One region of the Clostridium sp. LBM24168 genome, then DNA from elsewhere that is predicted to be linked to it. Evidence: a T-box and tRNA genes for the amino acid it is inferred to sense, from the RefSeq annotation. Region 1 holds a T-box; the other regions hold tRNA genes.

Region 1 (6,202 bases):
TTTCTGTAGATATTGGTGAAGTTGAAACTGTGTCACACTATAAAGCAGCCCAATTTTTCCAGCCAGATGTGGATTTTATATTAGATATTGGTGGACAGGATATGAAATGTTTGAAAATAAAAGATGGAGTAATTGATAATATAATGCTGAATGAAGCCTGTTCCTCTGGTTGCGGTTCATTTATTGAGACTTTTGCACACTCTCTGAATATGAAAATTGAAGATTTCGCAAAAAGTGCAGAGATTTCAAGACGACCGGTGGATTTGGGATCAAGGTGCACTGTATTTATGAATTCAAAAGTTAAACAGGCTCAGAAAGAGGGACTGTCTGTAGGGGATATATCTGCAGGGCTTTCATATTCTGTTATAAAAAATGCACTTTTTAAAGTTATAAAAATAAGAGATCCTAAAGAGCTTGGAAAAAAGATAATAGTTCAAGGTGGAACTTTTTATAATGATGCTGTACTCAGAGCTTTTGAACTTATATCCGAAAGAGAAGTAATAAGGCCTGACATAGCTGGACTTATGGGAGCTTTTGGAGCTGCTATTATTTCGAAGGAAAGATATAATCCTTCACATGCAAGTACCCTTTTGAAAAATGAACAACTTAAAAACTTTAAAGCGCAGGTTAGTATGAAAAGATGTGGTAAATGTGCAAATAATTGTTTACTTACTATAAATGAGTTCCCTGATGGTAAAAATTTTGTTTCAGGCAATAGATGTGATAGAGGAATAGGTATTGAAAATACCAACAACGATATTCCAAATCTTTTTGATTATAAATATAGAAGAGTATTTAACTATGTTCCACTTAAAAGAGAGAAGGCTTTTAGAGGACAGGTAGGGATTCCTCGAGTGCTGAATTTATACGAGAATTATCCATTTTGGTTCACATTTTTTACAAAATTGGGATTTAGAGTAGAAATTTCACCGAGATCTACAAAAAAAGTATATTCACTTGGTATAGAGACAATACCTTCGGAGTCAGCCTGCTATCCTGCAAAATTGGTGCATGGTCATATAATGAGTCTTGTAAATAGGGGAATTAAATTTATATTTTATCCATGTATACCTTATGAGCAAAAGGAGCAGAAAGAAGCGGATAATCATTACAATTGTCCTATGGTGACTTCTTATCCAGAAGTTATAAAAAATAATATGGATGTACTCTCTGAAAAAAATATTAATTTTAAGAATCCATTTTTACCTTTGGATAATAAAAGCAGGCTTATAGATAGACTTGTTGATGAACTAAGCGAGTTTAATATAAAAAAGAAAGAGATTAAGGATGCAGTAGAAGCTGCCTATAGAGAGGACAAGTGTGTTAAGGATGATATAAAGAATAGAGGTACAGAGGTAGTTAAATATTTGAAGAAAACTGGTAAGATCGGTATAGTTCTTGCAGGCAGGCCTTACCATATAGATCCGGAAATAAATCATGGTATACCGAATATAATAACTTCTTACGGAATGGCAGTTTTAACGGAAGATTCTATAGCGCATCTTGGAAAGGTTGAAAGGCCTCTAAGAGTTGTAGATCAGTGGGTATATCATTCAAGATTATATTCTGCCGCAAGTTTTGTAGCGATTCAGGATAATCTTGAACTCATTCAGTTAAATTCTTTTGGATGTGGACTGGATGCAGTTACTACGGACCAGACTCAGGAAATACTTAGTAAATATGAAAAATTATATACGCTTCTTAAAATAGATGAAGTAAGTAATTTGGGTGCAATAAAGATAAGAATACGTTCATTAAAAGCTGCACTGGAAGAGAGAGAAAAGGCCGGTTTTAAACCGCATAGAGTTGGAGAAAATAGCAAAAAAATAATATTTACAAAAGAAATGAGAAAAAAACATATAATATTGTGCCCACAGATGGCTCCAATACATTTCCAATTTATTCAGGAAGCTTTCAATGCATCTAACTACAAACTTGAGGTGCTTCCATCAGTGGACAGGAGGGCAGTGGATGAAGGACTTAAATATGTAAATAATGATGCTTGCTATCCTTCCATAATAGTTGTTGGACAGATAATAGAGGCGCTTAAATCTGGAAAATATGATCTAGACAATACCTCTGTTATGATATCTCAAACAGGGGGTGGATGCAGAGCTACCAATTATATAGCATTTCTGCGAAAAGCATTAAAGGAAGCAGGAATGGAAAACATACCTGTAATATCCATAAATGTTGTTGGAATGGAGAAAAATCCTGGATTTAAAATTACACCGGGGCTTGTAAATAAAGGAATAATAGGACTTTTATATGGAGATCTCTTGATGAAGGTTTTGTATAGGGTGAGACCATATGAAAGAATACCCGGTTCTGCAAATACCTTATATAGGAGCTGGGTTGAAAAATGTAAGGAGAACGTTAGAAATGGAAATCATGTGGAATTCAAGAGAAATATTTATAATATAGTAAAAGATTTTGACAATCTAGAAATAAATAATATAAAAAAACCACGTGTTGGGGTGGTAGGCGAGATACTTGTAAAATTTCATCCAACTGCCAATAATGAAATTGTCAAGGTTCTTGAAAATGAAGGGGCTGAGGCAGTAGTTCCGGATCTAACGGACTTTCTGCTCTACTGTGCTTACGATGCAAAATTTAAACATGAAAATCTGTCGGGAACATTGCTGAGTGAAATAATAAAGGGTGCCAGTATAAAGTTTATTGAATATTATAGAAGGCACATGAAAATTGCATTGAAAAAAAGCCGTCGCTTCTCACCGCCTTCCGCAATAGATGAACTGGCAGAAGGAGCATCAGATGTACTTTCTTTAGGAAATCAAACTGGTGAGGGATGGTTTTTGACAGCTGAAATGATAGAGCTTATAAAAAGTGGAACCAAGAATATAGTATGTATGCAGCCTTTTGCATGTCTTCCAAATCACGTCACAGGAAAAGGAATGATAAAGGAATTGAAGAGAAAATATCCTGGAAGCAATATAGCTGCCATAGATTATGATCCTGGTGCCAGCGAGGTTAATCAGTTAAATAGATTAAAGCTTATGTTGTCTGTAGCCTTTAAGTCACTTAAAGATCAGGAAGCTTTTGAGGCTGAAAGTAAAGAATTCATGGGTGAGCCGGTGTTTGCAGATGATGTAAATAAATAGTATGGGAAAAGGTTTTGTGAATAAGTATTTTTCACAAAACCTTTTTTATTTCATAATATAAACTAGTATAAAAATTATCTGGGGGACAAGTATGAAAAAACATAAAATAAACATTTTAGTGCTTTTGTTCAGTTTTTTAATAGTAGTTTCAATTTTTTCAGGATGCGGAAATAGCAAAAATGGAGATAAAGCTTTGAAAAAGGTTAGGCTAAATGAAGTCGCAAGGTCCGTATTTTATGCACCTATGTATGCAGCTATAAACGAAGGTATGTTCAAGAAACAGGGACTTGATATAGATATTACTACAGGGCAGGGAGCAGACAAGACAATGCAGACTGTACTGAGCAAGAATGCTGATATAGGATTTTGCGGACCGGAGCAGGTGATATACATCTATAATCAAAAAAGAGAAGACTATCCTATATTATTTGCACAGATGACCACAACTGACGGCTCATTTCTGGTCAGCAGAAAGGATGAAAAGAGTTTTAAATGGCAGGATGTAAAAGGAAAGAACATAATAGGTGGAAGGCCTGGGGGAGTACCGGAGATGGCGCTTGAGTATGCGCTGAAAAAAAATAAAGTTGAACCTGGAAAAGATGTAAATATTATAACAAATCTTGCATATACTGCAACATCTGGTGCATTTAAAGCAGGAACAGGAGACTATGTTGCACTTTTTGAACCTACCGCAAGTATGCTTGAGAAAAATAAAGATGGATATATAGTTGCTTCAGTAGGAAAGGCATCAGGAAGCCTCCCATATACATGTTACTTCGCAACCAAATCCTATATTTCCAAAAATCCTGATGTTATAGAGAAATTTACCAAAGCCGTATATGAAGGTCAAGTATGGGTTCAAGAGCACAGTGACAAGGAAGTTGCAAATTCTATAAAATCATTTTTCCCTGGTACTGATGAAGAAATACTGGAATCCGTGGTCAAAAACTATAGAAATATAAATGCATATGCACTGACACCGGAAATCAAGCAGGAAAATTTAGATAGACTTATGGATATAATACAGTCTTATAAATCAAGCTTGATACCACAGAGGCCTCCTTTTGAAAAAATAGTTGATAATTCCTTTGCGGAAAAAGCTGTAAAATGATAAAAAATTCTTGACAGTTCTTAAATTAACGTTATAATTATAATGTATAAATTGAATTACAGTAGTGACTGTGAAGAAGAGTAGTAGAAATAACACGGTATGCAGAGAGGAAAATTATTAGTTGAGAGATTTTCCATACTATTTATTTCGAAGGTAGCTTTGGAGTTTCTTTATTGAATGCAAGTAGATAAAGACGGTTGTTTCCGTTAATTATTTAAGAGTCTGCATTATAGGTTTGTATGCTGCAGAAAAAAAGGTGGTAACGCGAGTCTTCGTCCTTTATTGGATGAAGGCTTTTTATTTTAAAAGGAAGAATATTACGAATAAATAAGGAGGATTTTTATGTCGGAGAAAGAAGAGATATCAACAACTTATAATCCAAAACAATTTGAAAAGAGAATTTATGACAGCTGGCAGAAAAAGGGATACTTCAGCCCGCAGCCGGATGCCAATAAAAAACCATATACTATAGTTATACCCCCTCCAAATATAACTGGAAAGCTTCATTTGGGTCATGCACTGGATGATACAATACAGGATATACTGATAAGAACTAAAAGAATGCAGGGTTATAGTGCATTATGGTTGCCCGGCGAGGATCATGCAAGCATAGCTACAGAAGTAAAGGTTGAAAAAGAACTTTTAAAGGATGGTATCAAGAAGGATCAAATAGGAAGAGAAGCATTTTTGGAAAAAACATGGGATTGGACTCATGAATACAGGGCAAGAATTGCCAATCAAATAAAAAAGCTTGGCAGTTCTGTAGATTTTACAAGAGAAAGATTTACCATGGATTCAGGACTCAACAAAGCAGTCAGAAAATTTTTCGTGAAGTTATATGATGATGGACTTATATACCAGGGCAACAGGATAATAAACTGGTGTCCAAAATGTCAGACGGCACTGTCCGATGCTGAAATAGAGTATGAAGAGCAGGAAGGTCATTTCTGGCATATAAAATATCCTATAGTAGGAAGTGACAGATATCTGGAAATAGCTACTACAAGGCCGGAGACAATGTTTGGTGATACTGCAATAGCTGTAAATCCCAAAGATGAAAGATACAAGGATCTAGTAGGGGAAAAAGCCATATTGCCAATAATAAATAGAGAGATTCCAATAGTTGAAGATGATTATGTCGACATGGAATTTGGAACAGGTGCTGTCAAAATAACACCTGCACATGATCCTAACGATTATCAGGTTGGAAAGAGACATGACCTTCCTGAGATAATAATAATGAATGAGGATGGAACAATAAAGCTGCCTGGAACCAAATACGATGGGTTGGACAGGTATGAAGCAAGAAAACTGGTAGTAGAGGATTTGAAGCAGCAGGGTTTTCTGGTAAAAATACAAGAACATGTACATAATGTAGGATGTCACGACAGGTGCGGCACTACTGTTGAACCTATGCTTTCAAAGCAGTGGTTTGTAAAGATGAAGTCACTGGCAAAGCCGGCAGTTGATGCAGTTAGACAGGGAAAGATAAAATTCGTACCTAAAAGGTTTGAAAAGATATATTTCAACTGGATGGAAAACATACAGGACTGGTGTATATCGAGGCAGCTTTGGTGGGGTCATAGGATACCGGTTTGGTACTGCAAGGATTGTGGTGAGGTTATTGTATCCATGGATGAGCCTGAAAAATGTACGAAATGCGGTTCTAGTAATCTGGAACAGGATAAGGATGTGCTGGATACCTGGTTCAGTTCTGCACTATGGCCGTTTTCAACGCTTGGATGGCCTGACAATACCGATGATCTTAAATACTATTATCCAACAAGTACGCTGGTTACAGGCTATGATATAATATTTTTCTGGGTGGCAAGAATGGTTTTCTCGGGACTTTACTGTATGGATGATATTCCATTTCAGAATGTACTCATACATGGAATTGTCAGAGATTCTGATGGAAGAAAGATGTCGAAATCTCTCGGAAATGGTGTTGATCCTATAGATGTAATAG
Region 2 (6,202 bases), 660 kb from region 1:
AACAGGAGAAGAATAGGTCCATTTTAAATATCTATCACCTGCAATTTGTTCTATTTCATATTTTTTTGATTTTCTATTATAGTATTTTATCATTATAGATAACCTCTGATATTATAGTAATTTTTATGTATAATATGATTAATTTATTTATAACTATAGATTTTAATTGCTGTTTATATTAAAATTATTATTGAAATAAGATAAATAAGTCATTGTAGTATTTGAATATTGTAATATAATTAAGTAGTTATACTGACTGGTGAATCAATATATAATAAAATCTGGAGTGGTATCTATGAGTAATACTAAGACTTTAATTTTTAAATCAGCTATAAGGATATTTTCTAAAAATGGTTACAATGGAGCTACAATGGATGCAATAGCTGCTGATGCTGGTGTTGCTAAAGGAACTCTATATTATCATTTCAAAAGTAAAGAGGAGATATTTAAATATATAATACAGGAAGGAATGAATATTGTAAAGAATGAAATAGAGGATATAGCCAATAATGAGCAAGATTCTCTTTCTAAACTTAAAGTTTTGTGTAAGACTCAGCTTGGATTAGTATATGAAATAAAGGATTTTTTTAGAGTAATAATGAGCCAACTTTGGGGTCAGGAAACAAGACAGTATGAACTAAGAGATGCTATAAATAGTTATATTCTATACATACAAAAATATTTGGATGATGCTATAAAGGAAGGATTTATAAAAAATGGTGATACTTATTCTATGGCATATGCATTATTTGGTACAATATGTTCTCTTTCTGTATATGAACTTACGAATAGTAGTAAAGAACATTTAAATAGTGACAAAAAAAATTATAATGATATGGTTGATAATATTATAAATTATGTATTAAATGGTATAATAAAGTGATCATTATAGAGTAAAAGAATTTATTAGCATTCTTTTACTTTATAATTTACCAGATTTTATTATTGATATTATTATTATTAAACTTAGAGCAAGGGAGATTATCATTCCTGTAAATCCTAATAAGGGTACATTATAAATTTTAGGATTTATGTTAGAATTTAAAATTAAAGATGAACTTATTAGCATGGAACATGATATAAGTGATATTGATAGCCTATTTGTCATTTTATTCAGTTGTTTTATAGAATTGTCTATTTTACTAAACTTAAGCTCAAGTTTAGCTCTTCCATTTAAAATACCATCAATTAATTCTACTATTTTTTTAGGAATCCTTACTGAGTTTTTAGCAAAATTATAATAGTTTATCAACGTATCATCCAAATTAAAGCTATTTAAAAAATAGGATTTGTTACTGCTTTTGACAAAAGGTATGGCAATATCCAGAATCTGAATTTCAGGGGCTATTTCACTTACTATTCCTTCTACTATAATAAAACTTTTTACCAAGAGTATTAAATCTTTAGGCAATTTTATATTATTATTTTTGGCACATTCAAAAATCTGTGTCATTAAAGCAGAAATTTTTATATTTTCAAGTGAAGTAGATAAATAATTGTCAAGAAGCGTGTTTATATCATCGTACAATCTGTTTTTATCTACAATGCCTTTCTTTATGCCTATGGACATAATTGTTGATACAAGTGTGTCTAGGTCCTTATATACTATTGAAATAATTATTTTATTTAAACATTTTTTTAGATAATGAGATATATTGCCCATTATTCCAAAGTCCAAAAAACATATTTTATTTTTCTGTATTAATAGATTGCCTGGATGTGGATCGGCATGAAAAAAGCCATCAGTAAAAACTTGTTTAAAAAAAGAAGTCGCAAGTTTTTTCCCAAGATCATCTAAGTCATAACCACCTTTATTTAGTAATTCTATATTATTTATTTTAAAGCCATTAATTTTTTCCATAGTTATCACTTTGCTTTTACATAAATTTTCTACTAAATACGGTACATGACAAAATGCAACATTGCTATTTAATCTTTTGAATTTTATCATGTTTTTTACTTCCAAATCAAAATTGAGTTCTTGGCTTGTAGAAAATTTTAATTCATCAATAGCTTCTTCTGGATCAATTATTAAATTTTTAAATTTATTCTTGGTGAGTTTTATTATTTTATAAAGTATGGATATATCAGTTTCCATCTTTTCTTTAATGTTAGGTCTCTGAATTTTTACTATTACATGTCTACCATCATTTAAAATGGCATTATGAACTTGTGCAATAGATGCAGAAGCAAAAGGATGTTCATCAAATTTAAAAAAACATTCCTCTATATTTTTATTGAAGTCACTGAAAAAAACCTTATTTATATCTTCAAATTTTTCCGGCGGCACGTCATCTTGAAGTTTTGAGAGTTGATCAATGAATTTTGAAGGTAGTATATCTGGTCTTGAACTAAGAATTTGGCCTATTTTAATAAAAGTAGGACCAAGTTCTTCAAAAGCCATTCTCAAGTTTTCAGGTGATTTTTTTCCCCTGGTACTTACGAATTTAAATCCATATTTTCCTAATACCTTCACAATTTCTTTAAAACGTTTGGATGATTTTTCTTGCATTTTATAGAATAATAACTAAAGTCCAAATGGACTCTAGTTATTATTTACTTTTTCCTCTATCTTTTTTAATCTCTCATTTATAGATGCTATGTCTTCTTTTGAAGCAAAATTTAAGGTGTTTAGTATAGAAAGAAGTTCTTCTCTATTTAAAGGTTTAATTTGATCTTTTTTTGCAGAAACATTTTTCTTCAGTTCTTCAGATAACTGTTTTCCTTCTTCTACAGTAATTTTTCCTTTTTGTACCATTTCATCAATTAATTTTACCGCTTTTTCATAGGTATATGCTGCAGAACCGACTCCAGCTAGGAATAAATTTTTTAATTCATTTAACATAGTTCATACCTCCTTATTTATATTGGTATCTATAAAATTTACAAAAAAATTGACAACGATAGTAATATATAATAGAATGTTAAAGTAAAAGCAATTTATGCACTCGTAGCTCAGTAGGATAGAGCAGCGGTTTCCTAAACCGCGTGCCGGAGGTTCGACTCCTCTCGGGTGCACCAGATATAAGCAACTAATGTATTCCTGTAAATTGGATTTGCAGGATTTTTTATATGAAAATTAATAGTTTTTATAGCTTAAGTTTAAATGAAAATGGTAGAAGTTTCAATATAATATATAGAAAGTTAACATTATAATAATATATGGAGATAAAATGGATTTTATGCAGGAAGCAATAAAAGAAGCTAATTATGCATTAAAACTAGGAGAAGTACCCGTAGGTGCTGTGATAGTTAGGGATAAAAAGATAATAGCAAAAGCCCATAATCTTAAGGAGACATTAAAGGATGTTACCTGTCATGCTGAAATACTTGCCATAAAAGCTGCTTCTGAAAAAATAGGAAATTGGAGGTTAAGTGGATGCAGTATGTATGTAACTTTAGAACCGTGTCCCATGTGTGCAGGAGCTATAGTCCAATGCAGAATGAACAAACTTTATATAGGAACTTTCAATCCTACTTTTGGCTCTTGCGGATCTGTTTTAAATTTGGTTCAAAATAACAGTATTAATAGTTTTGTAGATGTTAAGTGGGTTTATAACGACTGCTGCAGTAATATTTTAGAAAAATTTTTTAAATCCAAAAGATAGAATAATTAGTTTGATTTATTTATTTTACTTTTGTATAATAAACTAGTGGGATTTTGGAGAGATCTCCGAGAGTTCTAAGGTGATTGACTCTGAATCATATGATTATGAATAGAGGATTACCGATTATGTAATAAATTAAATATGGAAGCGTATCGAAGTGGTCATAACGGGCCTGACTCGAAATCAGGTAGACGGCAACGTCTCGTGGGTTCGAATCCCACCGCTTCCGCCAGATGTAAAACCCAGTGCTGATTAATAAGAGATAAATTGATGTATTTGGAGGTATAGCTCAGCTGGTTAGAGTGTACGGTTCACATCCGTAAGGTCGAGGGTTCGAGCCCCCCTGTCTCCACCAAAAACAAACGTTAATATTGATACAATATTAATGAGTCAAAAAAGGCTGTCGTACTAAAAAAACTAGTGAGGCAGTTTTTTTGCGTAAAAAATAAGTCTCCCACTCGGAAGAGTGAAGGATTTAATAAATTTGTATTCGACTTACTTACGTATAAGGCAGAATCAGGCAACACCATATCAGATGCTGAAGATTGTACTTTACTCTTACATGAATCACAATTACTCATCAAGAACTATGGGATTTCGCAGATTTCTAAGCAAAGGTAAGAATAATGTTTTATCTGAAAGTATTTTATTGGCAATGGCACATAATATAAATAAGTTACTTCATTTGGCGGCATGTTATAATCTATAGTAATGTAGTATTAATGGATAGAAGTATTGTAAATTACCACAGGGGTTTTCAATGTGAAGCTAAGGATGCTGTCACATTTTTAAAATAATGTTGTGAAAAACTTAAATTATACTATTAACAAGATACCTGTAGAATCTTTTCACAAAGGTTCTATTTAACTTCTATTTACATTGCCGCAGTAAAATATTCTCAAGGTGGTGAAGTGATGAATATGAGCAAAATCTTAATCGCGGACGATGACCCGAATATCCGTGAACTCGTTCGTGTTCACTTAAAGAATAATGGCTTTGATGTGGTTGAAGCCAAAGACGGGCGCGACGCGCTCGAAAAAATGGATTCCTCTCCCGACCTTGCGGTTATCGACCTTATGATGCCCAAAATGAATGGCTATGAGCTGTGCAAGGAACTCCGCAAGTATTATGACATGCCAGTCCTTATGCTGACGGCAAAGGGTGACTTAGGTTCCAAGGCAAAAGGTTTTGAAGTCGGTACAGACGATTATCTCATAAAGCCTTTCGAGGGCGAGGAACTTGTAATGCGTGTTAAGGCGTTGTTGCGACGTTACAAAATTGAGAGTTCGCAGCTTATCCAAATCGGAACTGTGGCCATCAATCGCAACAGCTTTACCGTCGATGGCGAGGATATTCCTCGGAAGGAGTTTGAACTGCTCTTCAAATTGGCAGGCTTTCCGGGAAGGACATTTAGCCGCGACAGTCTGATTGAAGATGTGTGGGGATATAACTTCGACGGCAACGAGCGTACCCTTGATGTGCATATCGGGAGGCTGCGCGAGCGTTTCCCAGCTGAAACAAGTGGTTTCAGGATTGTCACCGTGCGAGGTTTAGGCTATCGGTTGGAGGTGACGGCGTGAACAACAAGCTGAAAATCATTTTCGGTATACTTGGTTTTACGGTGGTGCTGACTCTGTGTGCTGTTGCGGGACACTTTCTGCTGCTGTTAATGGTGACCTTACCTGTTATCGTGGATATTATCGCTTCGCTATGGGTAGGTTTTTTGCTGTTTGCATTGCTGGCGAAGATTATGTATTTAATTCACCAAGACGATAACCATCGGCAAGGCTACTGGGAAAATACTTTGACTGCATTGGAACAAATCAGTCACGGGAACTTTTCCGTTTTACTCCCCGAAAACGAAGATATCCACTTCAATGAGCTTACGAAAGCCGTAAATGATATGGCAAGAAATCTTGGTGACCTCGACAAAATGCGTTCGGACTTCATTTCAAATGTGTCCCATGAGATACAGTCGCCGCTCACATCCATAAGTGGGTTCGCAGCACTTCTCAAAACCGATTTGCCCGAGGAGGAACGCCGCCGCTATGCCGAAATAATCGAAACCGAAGGCAAGCGATTGTCAGGACTGAGTGACAACCTAATGAAACTGTCGAGTCTTGATAACAAAACAATAACCCCACACGATTTCCGGCTTGACAAACAACTACAAAATATTATACTCGTGCTTGAACCGCATTGGTCTGCTAAGAATATCACTCTCGAAGTGAATTTAGAGAAAACCACGGTCAATGGTGATGAAGAACTGCTTTCACAAGTATGGATGAACTTGCTCCACAATGCGATTAAATTCACGCCGCAAGACGGGATTCTATATGTGTCACTGAAAGACGGATCTATAAAAATTGCCGATACGGGGTGCGGTATCCCGCAAGAAGAACTGCCACATATATTCGAACGGTTCTATAAGGTAGACAAAGCCCGCGACCGCAGTTTTGGCGGCAATGGGTTGGGGCTTTCGATAGTTAAGAAAGTCCTTGATTTGCACGGTTGGTTGATTGACGTAGAAAGTGAACTTGGCAAAGGTACGACCTTCACGATAACGCTTTCCAAAAAATAATCAATTCCGTTTA
Region 3 (6,202 bases), 570 kb from region 1:
ATAGATTATGTACCTGCGAGCCTTGAAGATCTTGCAAAATGCGAACCTGTATACGAGGAATTTGATGGCTGGGATGAGAATATAAAAGATGCGAGAGACTATAATTCCCTCCCTGAAAATGCAAAAACATATATAAAAAAGATAGAACAATTCACAGATACAAGGGTTTCTATAGTATCCGTAGGTCCAGGAAGGGATCAGACAATAAAGATATCTGAAATATAGTAGAATATAGGAGTTAATTAAAGAAGTTTTTGGATGTATACTTATACCAAAAGCTTCTTTAATTGTAAGCATAAAAATTTTGTGATAAAATTATTAATATATTTTACTATGGGGGGTAGCTATTTTGAATACAACATATAAAGAAAAAGAATTTCAGGTGAATTATTACGAAATAGATTTTAAGGAAAAGTTACTTATAACGAGTATTATGAATTATTTTGATGATACTGCCACTGAACAGTCACAGAACATGGGCAGAGGGCTTGGTTATATGAAGGAACATAGAATAGCCTGGGTAATTTACAAGTGGGACATATATGTCAATAGATATCCGCATTTTCGTGAAAAAATAAAGGTTAGAACCTATGCGAGATCCTTTCGAAAATTTTATGGCTACAGAACTTTTGAAATTATTGATAAAGATGAAAATATAATTTGTAGAGCCAATTCAGTATGGTTGCTCATAGATATTGACAAAAGAAGGGTCAAGAGGATAACAGATGATATGTACTCTATATATGGTGTGACTAAACAAGATAATGAGCCTCTCGCAATAGACAATATAAATCTGCCAGATAAATTTGATTTTGAAAAGTATTTTGATGTCAGGTATAGTGATATAGATACAAATAGACATGTAAACAATGTAAAATATGTTGACTGGGCTATAGAAACAGTACCCTTGGATATTGTAGAAAATTATTCAATAGAAAATATAAATATAAGTTACAAAAAAGAAGCAATTTATGGTGGCAAAATAAAATCCTCAACAAAAATTGAGGAAGAAAATGGCAAATACCTCGGACTACATAAGATATCAGATGCTGATGGAAACGAGTTATGTACTATAAAAACATTGTGGAGAAAATAATTACAATGATATTATGAGTCTTTTGCAGCATTTCTAGCAGATATGACTCCAGAACTCCAGCACCATTGAAGGTTAAATCCACCGCAGTCTCCATCTACATCTAAAATTTCACCTGCAAAATAAAGATCTTTTACTATATTTGATTCCAGAGTTAAAGGATTTACTTCAAGAGTATTTATTCCTCCAGCTGTTACTTGAGAATTTCTGAAGGAATTGGTATCATATACGATAAAGGTCCACGACTTCAATAAAGCATATATGTTGTTTTTTTCCTTCCAGTTTAAATTTAATGCAGGTTTATGTATATTATCTAATAAAGCTTCCTTTAAGATGATGGGTATCAATCTTTTATTTATTATTCCTATGAAAGAATTGTAAACACTTCTGTAGTTTAAGGTCCCCCAATGATTTTCAAGCAAGGATATTAAATCATTTTTGTTTAAGTTAGGAAACATATCTATTCTTATTGATATGTTTTTTTTATAAAATAGCCCTCTTGAAGCAAGACCACTTATCTGAAGTATGGGAGGACCTGATATTCCATAGTCTGTAAAGAGTATTTCGCCATACTCCTTTCTCATTGATTTTCCATCTATCAATAATTCACAGGAACCATTGAACTTTATTCCGGATAATGCTTTAAGATGCTTGCATTTTAGCTTTAACTGCACGAGAGAAGGTACGGGAGGTATTATATTATGACCCAGCTTTTTTGAAAGTAAAAATCCAGATCCATCCGAGCCGGTATTGGCTGCAGATTTTCCTCCAGTACATAATATAAGTTTATGGCATTTAAATATTTCATTGTTACATATTATTTTAAAGACGTTTTTTCCCTTAATTATTGATTTAACTTTAGAATTTAGGTACACAGGGATTTTTCTATCTTCTAAGGCCATTAAGAATATATCTAGTACGGAAGAGGCCTGGAGGGACATGGGATATGTTTTACCATCCTCTAGTGTAACGAGAGGAAGCCCTAATAAATTAAAAAAATCAATAGTATCCTTGGAGTTGAATTTAGAAAGTATATCTTTAAAAAAATAATTGTTGCTGCTGTGATAATTATTAAGGGATAGTTTTGTATTTGTTATGTTGCATCTTCCATTTCCAGTAATCAAGATTTTCTTGCCTATTCTATTTGAACCCTCTAATACAGCAGTATCTTTTCCCATATCCATTGCAGTAATTGCTGCTGTCAATCCTGCAGCACCACCACCAATTATAATTATTTCATGAAACAAATTAAACCACTTCCTTTGTAATGTATCCTAATTTATATTTTATTATAACATCAATATAATTTTGAATGTCAATACCTCAGATGTAGTTCACAATTTATCTATTAACATTTATAGCTTTTTTATTTATAATAGATTGTAAAAAACTTGGAGATGATAAAATGAAAATAAGCCATGAATGCTGGCAATGTGGATGTGAAAAATTGAATTATGAGGGTTCTGTGTACTGCATATTTGACAATACGTCGGGTACAGTTATTATGAAAGATGAGCGTGATAAATGTTCATTTATTGATAAAAACAGTAGTGTTTTTGAGGATGTTTATAATGAATTTCAAAATAAAACTTTAGAGCAATAGTATAAAAAGGCAAAGGGCTTTTTAGGACAACTTGAAAGCTCTTTTTAAAACCTGTATAGTGAAAAGTAATTTTCGCCGAAAACTAGTATTATATGATATTATGTTACTAGGGTATTTACTAGGAGGTGAATAATATTGCTAAAAATATACGCTGTATCAGATTCTATTGGTGAAACTGCAGAACAGGTGGCAAGAGCTACTGCATATCAGTTTTCTGAAACCGTGCAGGTTAGGAAAGTACCTTATGTTAAGAGTTATGAGAACGTGAATGACTTTATAAACAGTTTAGAGAGTAGAGAAGATATACTTATAATATCTACTATAGTTCTGGTAGATGTAAGAGAGTTTTTAACTCATAGGTGTATTGAGTGTGGAATACCTATAAATAATATACTTGGACCATGTATAAGTATGGCTGCCAGAATTTTAAAAACAATACCTGATTATAGACCCGGAGCTGTTTGGAGAATGGATACTAAATACTATAAGAAGATTAAAGCAATGGAATTTGCAGTCCAATATGATGATAGCAAGAATAACGTTGGAATAAAATATGCAGATGTCATATTGATTGGGCTTTCTAGAACTTCTAAAACTCCGATTTGTATGTATCTTGCAAATAAAGGAATAAAAGCTTTGAATATACCGCTTATGCCTGAGATCCCAGTTCCAAAAGAGTTGTTTGAAGTCAATAGAAGAAAGATAGTAGCACTCACAATCGATCCAATACAACTTATAGAAATACGAAAGCGTAGATTAGATAGTTATCATAGATGTTTTACAAATATAAAGTACGCAGATGAAGAAAGGATACTTCAAGAACTGGATTTTTCTGATAAACTTATAAAGAGGCTAAATTGTAAAGTAATAGATGTAACTAAAAGGGCGATCGAAGATACGGCACTAATGATAATGGATTATATAGGCTATACAGATGGAAATTCTTATTAATCAATTAAATATTCTATATTAAAATTTAAGGAAAACATGAAAAAAGTGTTGACACTTTATGAAATATTTTGTATTATAAGATATGTCGGGTCGCGCGAGAGGCTTGACTAACAACGGCCCCTTGGTCAAGTGGTTAAGACACCACCCTTTCACGGTGGTAACAGCAGTTCAAGTCTGCTAGGGGTCACCATTTATGTGGGCGCATAGCTCAGCTGGGAGAGCATCTGCCTTACAAGCAGAGGGTCACAGGTTCGAGCCCTGTTGTGCCCACCACATAAATTATAATGGCTCAGTAGCTCAGCTGGTTAGAGTGCCGGCCTGTCACGCCGGAGGTCGTGGGTTCGATCCCCATCTGAGTCGCCAATTATATTTTATGTATTAAATATAGAATATTTAAAGTAATGGCCCCTTGGTCAAGTGGTTAAGACACCACCCTTTCACGGTGGTAACAGCAGTTCAAGTCTGCTAGGGGTCACCATTTATGTGGGCGCATAGCTCAGCTGGGAGAGCATCTGCCTTACAAGCAGAGGGTCACAGGTTCGAGCCCTGTTGTGCCCACCACATAGTATAATGGCTTAGTAGCTCAGCTGGTTAGAGTGCCGGCCTGTCACGCCGGAGGTCGTGGGTTCGATCCCCATCTAAGTCGCCAATTATGCTGGCATAGCTCAGCTGGTAGAGCAACTGACTTGTAATCAGTAGGTCGTGGGTTCGATGCCTACTGCCAGCACCAAAAATCACTTTATTCTAAAAAATGTTTTTTAGAATAAAGTGATTTTTTATATTTATTTAAAAATAAATATTGAAATAATTGAATTTATCATTTATAATTTAATAAAATATAGTCCCAATTATTAAAAATAAATCTATGATTGGAGGGAATAATTATTAAATTTTTAATTTAAATTTAATAAGACAATTATGAATAAAGAAATTGCAGTATTAGTAAATGACCATGGAGAAGTAACTTCATTTTTAGAACCTTCGGTAGTTAATATATATATAATGGAAAATAATCACTGGGAAATAAAAAATAGAATAGTTTTTCAGGTTGATGTTACAGCTGATATAAATTTAATTAGGCAAAGAATTAGCAAGATGGTTAAATTATTGGGAGAATGTAAGATCTTTGTAGCAACTGAAATTGTAGGAATACCTTATAATATTCTAGAAAGATTTGGTATTAATTCATGGGAAATAAATGGGAAACCTGACGAATTTTTAAATTATATAATTAAAAAGGAATCGGAAGAAGAGAAAAAATTAATAGAAGAGTCTTTTAAACATAAAAATGGTGATATGCAGTATATTGTTAAAAATGGTGAAGATGGGAAATATTTTATAGATTTTATTGAAATACAGAATAATAATCCTAATATTACCACCAAGAAGATATTGTTACCATTTTTTAAAGAAGTAGATTTTTTCGAATTAACTATTAGATGTAACCACATACCAGGATGGTTTCAAAGGGAACTTTATAAATTTAATCTAAGAGCAGATGTACAAAAAAATAATATGGATGAAATTGAAGTTATTGTAAAACATGAAAAATAAAATTTGAGGAGCAGGAAATAATTCTAAAATTTCTTGCCCTTTATATTTTGTTTTATTCGTATATCTTCACCGAAAAATTTGCATAAAGTAAAATTTCCCAGTAATCTTGAAGAAATTCTTTCAGAATACATCTTTAATATTTCTTCAAGATCACAATTTGTAGATATAAGTATTTTTTTCCCACTTAGTAGTCTCATATTTAGTATATTAAATAATTCAGTTTTGGAAAAATCGGTTATTTGTTCTGAACCGAGATCATCTATTATTAATAGATCACAGTTCAAAAGTAAATCTTTGAGATCTTTATTATTTGCAAATCGTATCTCCCTTAAATTTTGCATTAATATTTCTGCAGTTTTATATACAACTAAATAACCTATGTCTAGCAATTCTTTTGCTATGCAATTTGACATAAAGCTTTTTCCAGTTCCCGCAGTTCCATAAAAAAACAGATTTTCTTTTGAATTAGAAAAATTCTTAATAAAATTCCAGCATTTAGATGCAATATTTTCTATATTTTTTCTTGGGCTTATATGTTCACCTGAGCTTTTTTCAGAAGAAAACAATTCAGGATTATAATTTTCAAAGTTATTATTTTGCAGTATGTTTGTTAAATGAGAATTTTTATAGTACAGGTTTACTAATTTTTGATTGTAACAATTGCATTTTTGGGTACCTATAAAACCGGTATCCTTACACTTTGGGCATCTATAATGAATTTCAAGATAATCCATAGGATAATTGTTTGCAACCAATAGTTCTGATTTTTTTATTCTAAGTTCTGTAATTTTTTCTCTCATCTGATTTAAATATATTTTGTTCTCTTTTGAATTATTTACAAGCTGAATGGATAATTTGATTGAATATAAACCTATTTGCTTTTCTATATCTAAAATTTCAGGTAATTTTTTTTGTATTTCTTCTCTTCTATTGTTTAAAGATTTGTTTTCTTCATTTCGTATATTTTCATATATCTTCATAATAGCAGAATGATAGCCTTT
Region 4 (6,202 bases), 820 kb from region 1:
CAGACATTGAAAGGATAGAAAATTAGATATTTGTATTTAGGAATATTATCATTAGTATTTTCATAATTATATTGTATATAAAATTAAGATGAAAACCTGCAGTAGTACTGCAGGTATAATTATGAGAGGAGTCTAATGAAGAAAAATATCTTTTTTATATTAAAAAACATATCAATACTAATGCTTATGTGTACATGCTTTATAATTGTACTTTCTTTGGTTGTAGGTGGTTCTAAAGGAAATCCAATAAACCCGGAACAACTAGTTTTTAAAAACAAGCAGGAAGAAAAAATAAAGGTATATATAACTAAAGAAAAAAAGATAGAAGAAATCCCTATAGAAGATTATGTTGTGGGAGTGGTATCTGGAGAAATGCCTGCGGAATTCTCTATAGAGGCTCTCAAGGCGCAGGCCGTGGCAGCCAGGACCTTTGCATTAGCACATATGGAACAGTACGGAGGGAAAAAATATAAGGGCAGTACAGGGGCGGATGTATGTGACACGGCACAGTGTCAGGTTTTTATGTCAAAAGAGGAAAGAATGAGTAAGTGGCCTGATAAAGATAGAAATATGTACTGGAATAAAATAACTGATGCAGTAAGTTCCACGGGAGGAGAGATTTTAACTTATAAAGGTAAGTTGGTTATGGAACCATATTATTTTGCTATAAGTGGAGGAAGAACGGAGAGTGCACTTGCGGTATTTAATGATGATATAGGATATTTAAAGAGTGTAGAAAGTCCTGGGGAAGAAAGGGCTAAAAAGTATGAAACCCGTAAGGATATACTTAAAAGAGAATTTATAAAAATAGTGAATTCCAATTATAAAACTGCTCAGCTTTCAGTTCCCAATTTGGAAACTGCAGTCAGTATAAAGAGCAGAAATGAGGGTGGAACTGTAAAAGAGATCAAGCTTGGAGGGGTTACTGTATCAGGAATAAAATTCAGGGCGCTTATGGGACTTAATTCATCTAATTTTAGTATAAGTTTCAAGGATGGCATAGTCAGTATTAAATGTCTCGGATATGGTCATGATGTTGGAATGAGTCAGTGGGGTGCAGATGCCATGGCCAAAAAGGGGAAAAATTATAAAGATATATTATATCATTATTATGATGGAGTAAAAGTATGTAAAATTGGTAGTTAATTGAACTACCAATTTTTTTTATGGAAAATTAATAAAATATGTATTTTTTGTCATTGTCTGGACAAACTACAAAAAGGAGGTGTTGATATGGATAAAAAAATTGTTAAAAAACCATTTAATTTTATAAAGAAGGAGGGCTTTTATATAATTTTATTCATCTGCTTATGTATTGCGGCTACTGCTGCTATTTTGACAATTAAGAATAGCAAGGATCAAAAAGTACAGGAAAATAAGCCGGCTGTATCACAGCAGGCCAAAATTGATAAAACTGCTAAAGTGGAGAATAAACATGATAATGCTCTTCAAGTTAAAAAGAATGAGGGTACAGAAAGTAAGACAAATAGTACTTCTGGAAAAGAAGAAGTATCAAAAGGAGTATCGAATTCGATTAGTACGTCTTTTCAAAAACCTGTTGAAGGAAATATAGCGAGGGGATTTTCAGAAAATCCTGTATATTGGGATTCTACTGGAACCTATAGACCTAATCTAGGCTATGATATACAGGTTCCAATTGGGAAACCGGTTTTTGCTGCTATGGATGGAAAAGTGGAGGAGATAAGTAACAATACTCAAGACGGAGTTGAAGTCATTGTAAATCATCAGAATGGTTTGAAAACAGTATATTCAAACCTAAACGCTAATTTAAAGGTTTCTAAAGGTCAAAATGTATCAAAAGGAACAGTGATAGGTGTTGTAGGAAATACCACACTTAGATCTGCTTATGAAAAATATGGTGATCACCTTCATTTTGCTGTCTTAAAGGGAAATGAATTTGTTGATCCGGGAAAATATATAAAATATTAAAGTTTAGCCATTTCTTCATATTAAAATGTGGAAATGGCTAAAAGAAAGTGAATTAGATGTAAGTATAAATATTATTAGCTGCGGACTAAATAAAGGAGTTGATAACAGTTGAAGGATTATATAGAGGAAAGAGTTTTAGAAGTAGCTAAATATATAATAGGATCTAAAGCTACAATAAGAAAAACAGCAAAGGTTTTTGGGGTCAGTAAAAGTACTATACATAAGGATATGACAGAAAGACTGCCCAAAATAAATCCTCAAATTGCTAAACAGGCTAAAATGATATTAGATTATAATAAGGCTGAAAGACATATAAGAGGTGGCAATGCCACTAAAATGAAATATAAAGCTATTGAAGGTTAAAAACACTCCTATTATAATTATATATAATATGGTAAACTTAATACGAATAGATAATTTTAGCTGCTAATGAAAAGCAAGGGAGAGTAGGAGTGAAAAAGGAATGTTTTTTAGTATAGGAACGGACATGGGAATTGATTTAGGGACGGCTACAGTACTTGTTTATATTAAGGGAAAGGGTGTAGTATTGAAAGAACCATCGGTAGTGGCAATAGATAAGAATCAGAACAGGGTACTTGCTGTGGGTGAAGAAGCATGGCAGATGATTGGAAGGACTCCAGGTAATATTGTTGCTATACGTCCTATGAAAGATGGAGTTATCTCTGATTATGATGTAACGGAAAAAATGTTGAAATATTTTATAGGGAAAGCTTGTGGACGTAAAAGGACTACGCCGAGAGTTGTAGTTTGTGTACCTTGTGAGGCCACAGAAGTTGAAAAAAGAGCTGTAATTGATGCAGCACAGAATGCCGGTGCAAAGAAAGTATTTTTGATTGAAGAGCCTTTAGCGGCAGCTATAGGTGCAGGTATTGATATAACAAAGCCTGAGGGAAATATGGTAATCGATATAGGTGGAGGAACTACAGACGTAGCTGTTATTTCTTTGGGGGGAATTGTAGTAAGATCTTCTATTAAAATTGCGGGAGATAAATTTGATGAGTCTATAATTAAGTTTATAAGAAAAGAGCATAAATTGATGATAGGTGAAAGAACTGCAGAAGAATTGAAGATAAACATAGGTTCAGCTTTTGAATCTGATGATGATATTGGAATGGAGATAAGAGGAAGGGACTTGATTACGGGCCTCCCAAAAAATATAGCAGTATCCTCTGATGAAATGAGAGAGGCATTGAAGGATACTATAAATGCTATAGGGGATACGACTCATGCGGTACTTGAAAAAACTCCTCCGGAGTTAGCTGCTGATATTGCAGATAAGGGAATTATTATGACCGGGGGAGGATCACTTCTACATGGTTTAGATAATTTAATACAGCAAGTTACAAATGTACCTGTATGTGTAGCAGATGATGCAGTATCCTGCGTTGCTCTTGGGACTGGCAAGGTATTGGAATATCTAGATAAAATGGAACTTACTTTCAGCGGAGATGATATAACGCTGATTGATTAAATTATTTATTTTCAGTGCTGTCATTGAAATATAGATAGTATGCATGAATTAGTGAATTAACTATTACTTCTGACATAGATAGAATTAGATTTAATCTTATATTGTTTGAGTTGCTGAAGATATTTTTACTTGTATTTGAATCCACTATACCAATTATCGAAGTCTCTCCTACATTTGGTAAGGATTTCCCCACTCCTTTTCCTGGATGAATTGGAAAATCTCTTACTTGTATTTCACCTATATTATTTACATCACCAAGACACGCATCTACACCTATTATATTGCATTTCTTGTGATGCAATGTGATATGTTTTAATTTGCTGTCAATATTAAGGGCATGTATTGGTTCTTGTATTGTACCATAAACAGGGAGAGGAAAGTGTTTATATGTAAGTAATGTACCTACTAAAGGGCCAAGACAATCACCTATATATCTATCTGTGCCAATACAAACTATGATTGTATTTTTATCGATATGATCTCTTAGAAAATGTGCTAATTTGTAATATGCCAGGGGAGTTTTATAGTTGACTTTTACTTTGTTCAAAATATTCACCTCTTTAAATTGTGCTTTATTTCATTTCATAAGATGTACATATGCAACTGTTTGAAACGTCATATATAATTTATATGAAGGCCTGAAGAAAATTAGAATAAGTAATATGTTGAGTAGAAATTGTGAAAATGTGATTTAAAGAGAAATATAAAGAAATATGAAGAAAAAACAATTTAAACACTAGAATATAATACAAAATAAAATTTGAAAAAGAGATATTTAAACGGTATACTAACATACGTCAATGCGTAATGTTGATTGTAAATGAATTACATAATAAGCTGACATAGCTCAGCTGGTAGAGCAACTGACTTGTAATCAGTAGGTCGTGGGTTCGATGCCTACTGTCAGCACCAAAAGTGGAGGAATTCCCGAGTGGCTAAAGGGGGCAGACTGTAAATCTGTTGTCATTGACTTCGATGGTTCGAATCCATCTTCCTCCACCAATTTCGGGCGCATAGCTCAGCTGGGAGAGCATCTGCCTTACAAGCAGAGGGTCACAGGTTCGAGCCCTGTTGTGCCCACCATGTATAAAATAATGAATAAGCTGGCATAGCTCAGCTGGTAGAGCAACTGACTTGTAATCAGTAGGTCGTGGGTTCGATGCCTACTGCCAGCACCAAAAATATGGAGGAATTCCCGAGTGGCTAAAGGGGGCAGACTGTAAATCTGTTGTCATTGACTTCGATGGTTCGAATCCATCTTCCTCCACCATAAAAACACTATTAGGTGTTTTTTATTTTATAATTTGAAACTCTTATCAAGAGAGGTGGAGGGAAAGGGCCCTTTGAAACCCGGCAACCGGTAATTATACTAAGGTGCCAATTCCTGCAGTTGTTCTGCAAGATAAGGGAGTTGATAAAGCTTATTAACCTCTTTTTATTAAGAGGTTTTTTATTTTATATAGATGGAGGTAAAAGAGATGAAAAAGTTGTTCACTTCTGAGTCAGTTACAGAAGGGCATCCAGATAAAATGTGTGATCAAATTTCAGATGCTATACTTGATGCAATAATGGCGCAGGATCCTGATGGAAGAGTAGCTTGTGAGACTATAACTACAACAGGAATGATTCTGGTTATGGGTGAAATATCAACTAATTGCTATGTGGATATTCCTAAAATAGTTAGAAATACTGTAAGAGAGATAGGCTATACTAGGGCAAAATACGGTTTTGACTGTGATACTTGTTCGGTAATATCTTCAATAGACGAACAGTCGTCAGATATAGCCATGGGAGTAAATGAAGCTTTTGAAGCTAAATCTGGTGAAATGGACAAGGAAGATGCTATAGGCGCAGGAGATCAGGGAATGATGTTTGGCTTTGCTACAAATGAAACTCCAGAATATATGCCGCTTCCAATAAGTATGGCACATAAACTTGCAAAAAGATTAGCAGCTGTTAGAAAAGATGGTACCCTTTCTTATTTAAGACCAGATGGGAAGACACAGGTTACAGTAGAATATGAAAATGATAAACCGATCAGAATAGATACTGTAGTCATATCATCACAGCATGATCCACGTGTAAGTCAGGAGCAGATAAACAGAGATATAATAGAGAATGTCATAAAACCGGTGATACCATCGAAATTTTTAGATGATAATACAAGGTATTTTATAAATCCTACAGGAAGATTTGTAGTTGGAGGTCCACAGGGAGATTCTGGACTTACAGGAAGAAAAATAATAGTTGATACTTATGGTGGATATGGAAGACATGGTGGTGGCGCATTTTCTGGAAAAGATCCGACTAAAGTTGATAGATCAGCTGCTTATGCAGCAAGATGGGTTGCAAAGAATCTTGTGGCAGCAGGTTTGGCTAATAAACTGGAAATACAGCTGGCTTATGCTATAGGAGTTGCAAAACCAGTATCTATAACAGTAGATACTTTTGGTACTGGAAAAATTTCAGAAGATAGAATAGTGGATATAGTAAATAGAGTATTTGATTTGAGACCTGGAGCTATAATAAGGTATTTGGATTTGAGAAGACCTATATATAGACAGGTAGCAGCATATGGACATTTTGGAAGAACAGACATAGATGTACCATGGGAAAAACTCAATAAAGTGGATGAAATAAAAAAGTACTTATAAATAAAGGCACGCATCTAAAATGATGCGTGCCTAATGTGTTATAATTAATTTATGGATATAATTTTTTAAAAGTAGGGAGATTTTATGCAGGAAATACAGGGTGTTA

What was found. The T-box of region 1 lies ahead of ACSVC9_RS11440 (valine--tRNA ligase). A T-box ahead of a tRNA ligase gene usually reads a tRNA of that ligase, here a tRNA-Val.
Region 2: it has a tRNA-Val gene. The T-box ahead of ACSVC9_RS11440 (valine--tRNA ligase) is inferred to sense a tRNA for this amino acid. The anticodon was not compared.
Region 3: it has a tRNA-Val gene. The T-box ahead of ACSVC9_RS11440 (valine--tRNA ligase) is inferred to sense a tRNA for this amino acid. The anticodon was not compared.
Region 4: it has a tRNA-Val gene. The T-box ahead of ACSVC9_RS11440 (valine--tRNA ligase) is inferred to sense a tRNA for this amino acid. The anticodon was not compared.

What each region holds. Positions count from the first base shown of each region.
Region 1 is NZ_CP196861.1:2,305,565-2,311,766, reverse strand. It holds gene ACSVC9_RS11450 (acyl-CoA dehydratase activase-related protein) at 1-3,122, shown strand, start outside; gene ACSVC9_RS11445 (ABC transporter substrate-binding protein) at 3,214-4,233, shown strand; T-box leader at 4,295-4,516, shown strand; gene ACSVC9_RS11440 (valine--tRNA ligase) at 4,576-6,202, shown strand, end outside.
Region 2 is NZ_CP196861.1:2,962,215-2,968,416, forward strand. It holds gene ACSVC9_RS14770 (phosphatidylserine decarboxylase) at 1-93, opposite strand, end outside; gene ACSVC9_RS14775 (TetR/AcrR family transcriptional regulator) at 296-883, shown strand; gene ACSVC9_RS14780 (ABC1 kinase family protein) at 923-2,512, opposite strand; gene ACSVC9_RS14785 (phasin family protein) at 2,546-2,845, opposite strand; tRNA gene ACSVC9_RS14790 (tRNA-Arg) at 2,945-3,021, shown strand; gene ACSVC9_RS14795 (nucleoside deaminase) at 3,174-3,608, shown strand; tRNA gene ACSVC9_RS14800 (tRNA-Ser) at 3,752-3,840, shown strand; tRNA gene ACSVC9_RS14805 (tRNA-Val) at 3,887-3,963, shown strand; gene ACSVC9_RS14810 (hypothetical protein) at 4,075-4,317, shown strand; gene ACSVC9_RS14815 (response regulator transcription factor) at 4,529-5,188, shown strand; gene ACSVC9_RS14820 (sensor histidine kinase) at 5,185-6,189, shown strand.
Region 3 is NZ_CP196861.1:2,879,952-2,886,153, reverse strand. It holds gene ACSVC9_RS14380 (adenylosuccinate synthase) at 1-225, shown strand, start outside; gene ACSVC9_RS14375 (acyl-[acyl-carrier-protein] thioesterase) at 350-1,096, shown strand; gene ACSVC9_RS14370 (NAD(P)/FAD-dependent oxidoreductase) at 1,108-2,340, opposite strand; gene ACSVC9_RS14365 (hypothetical protein) at 2,499-2,696, shown strand; gene ACSVC9_RS14360 (pyruvate, water dikinase regulatory protein) at 2,832-3,647, shown strand; tRNA gene ACSVC9_RS14355 (tRNA-Glu) at 3,763-3,837, shown strand; tRNA gene ACSVC9_RS14350 (tRNA-Val) at 3,845-3,920, shown strand; tRNA gene ACSVC9_RS14345 (tRNA-Asp) at 3,934-4,010, shown strand; tRNA gene ACSVC9_RS14340 (tRNA-Glu) at 4,051-4,125, shown strand; tRNA gene ACSVC9_RS14335 (tRNA-Val) at 4,133-4,208, shown strand; tRNA gene ACSVC9_RS14330 (tRNA-Asp) at 4,220-4,296, shown strand; tRNA gene ACSVC9_RS14325 (tRNA-Thr) at 4,302-4,377, shown strand; gene anfO (Fe-only nitrogenase accessory protein AnfO) at 4,566-5,201, shown strand; gene ACSVC9_RS14315 (ATP-binding protein) at 5,225-6,202, opposite strand, start outside; gene ACSVC9_RS14310 (DnaD domain protein) at 6,201-6,202, opposite strand, start outside.
Region 4 is NZ_CP196861.1:3,125,577-3,131,778, forward strand. It holds gene murA (UDP-N-acetylglucosamine 1-carboxyvinyltransferase) at 1-26, shown strand, start outside; gene spoIID (stage II sporulation protein D) at 136-1,146, shown strand; gene ACSVC9_RS15580 (peptidoglycan DD-metalloendopeptidase family protein) at 1,234-1,950, shown strand; gene spoIIID (sporulation transcriptional regulator SpoIIID) at 2,059-2,313, shown strand; gene mreB (rod shape-determining protein MreB) at 2,414-3,442, shown strand; gene yyaC (spore protease YyaC) at 3,444-3,989, opposite strand; tRNA gene ACSVC9_RS15600 (tRNA-Thr) at 4,279-4,354, shown strand; tRNA gene ACSVC9_RS15605 (tRNA-Tyr) at 4,360-4,444, shown strand; tRNA gene ACSVC9_RS15610 (tRNA-Val) at 4,450-4,525, shown strand; tRNA gene ACSVC9_RS15615 (tRNA-Thr) at 4,545-4,620, shown strand; tRNA gene ACSVC9_RS15620 (tRNA-Tyr) at 4,628-4,712, shown strand; SAM riboswitch class I at 4,753-4,851, shown strand; gene metK (methionine adenosyltransferase) at 4,921-6,096, shown strand; gene recD2 (SF1B family DNA helicase RecD2) at 6,181-6,202, shown strand, end outside.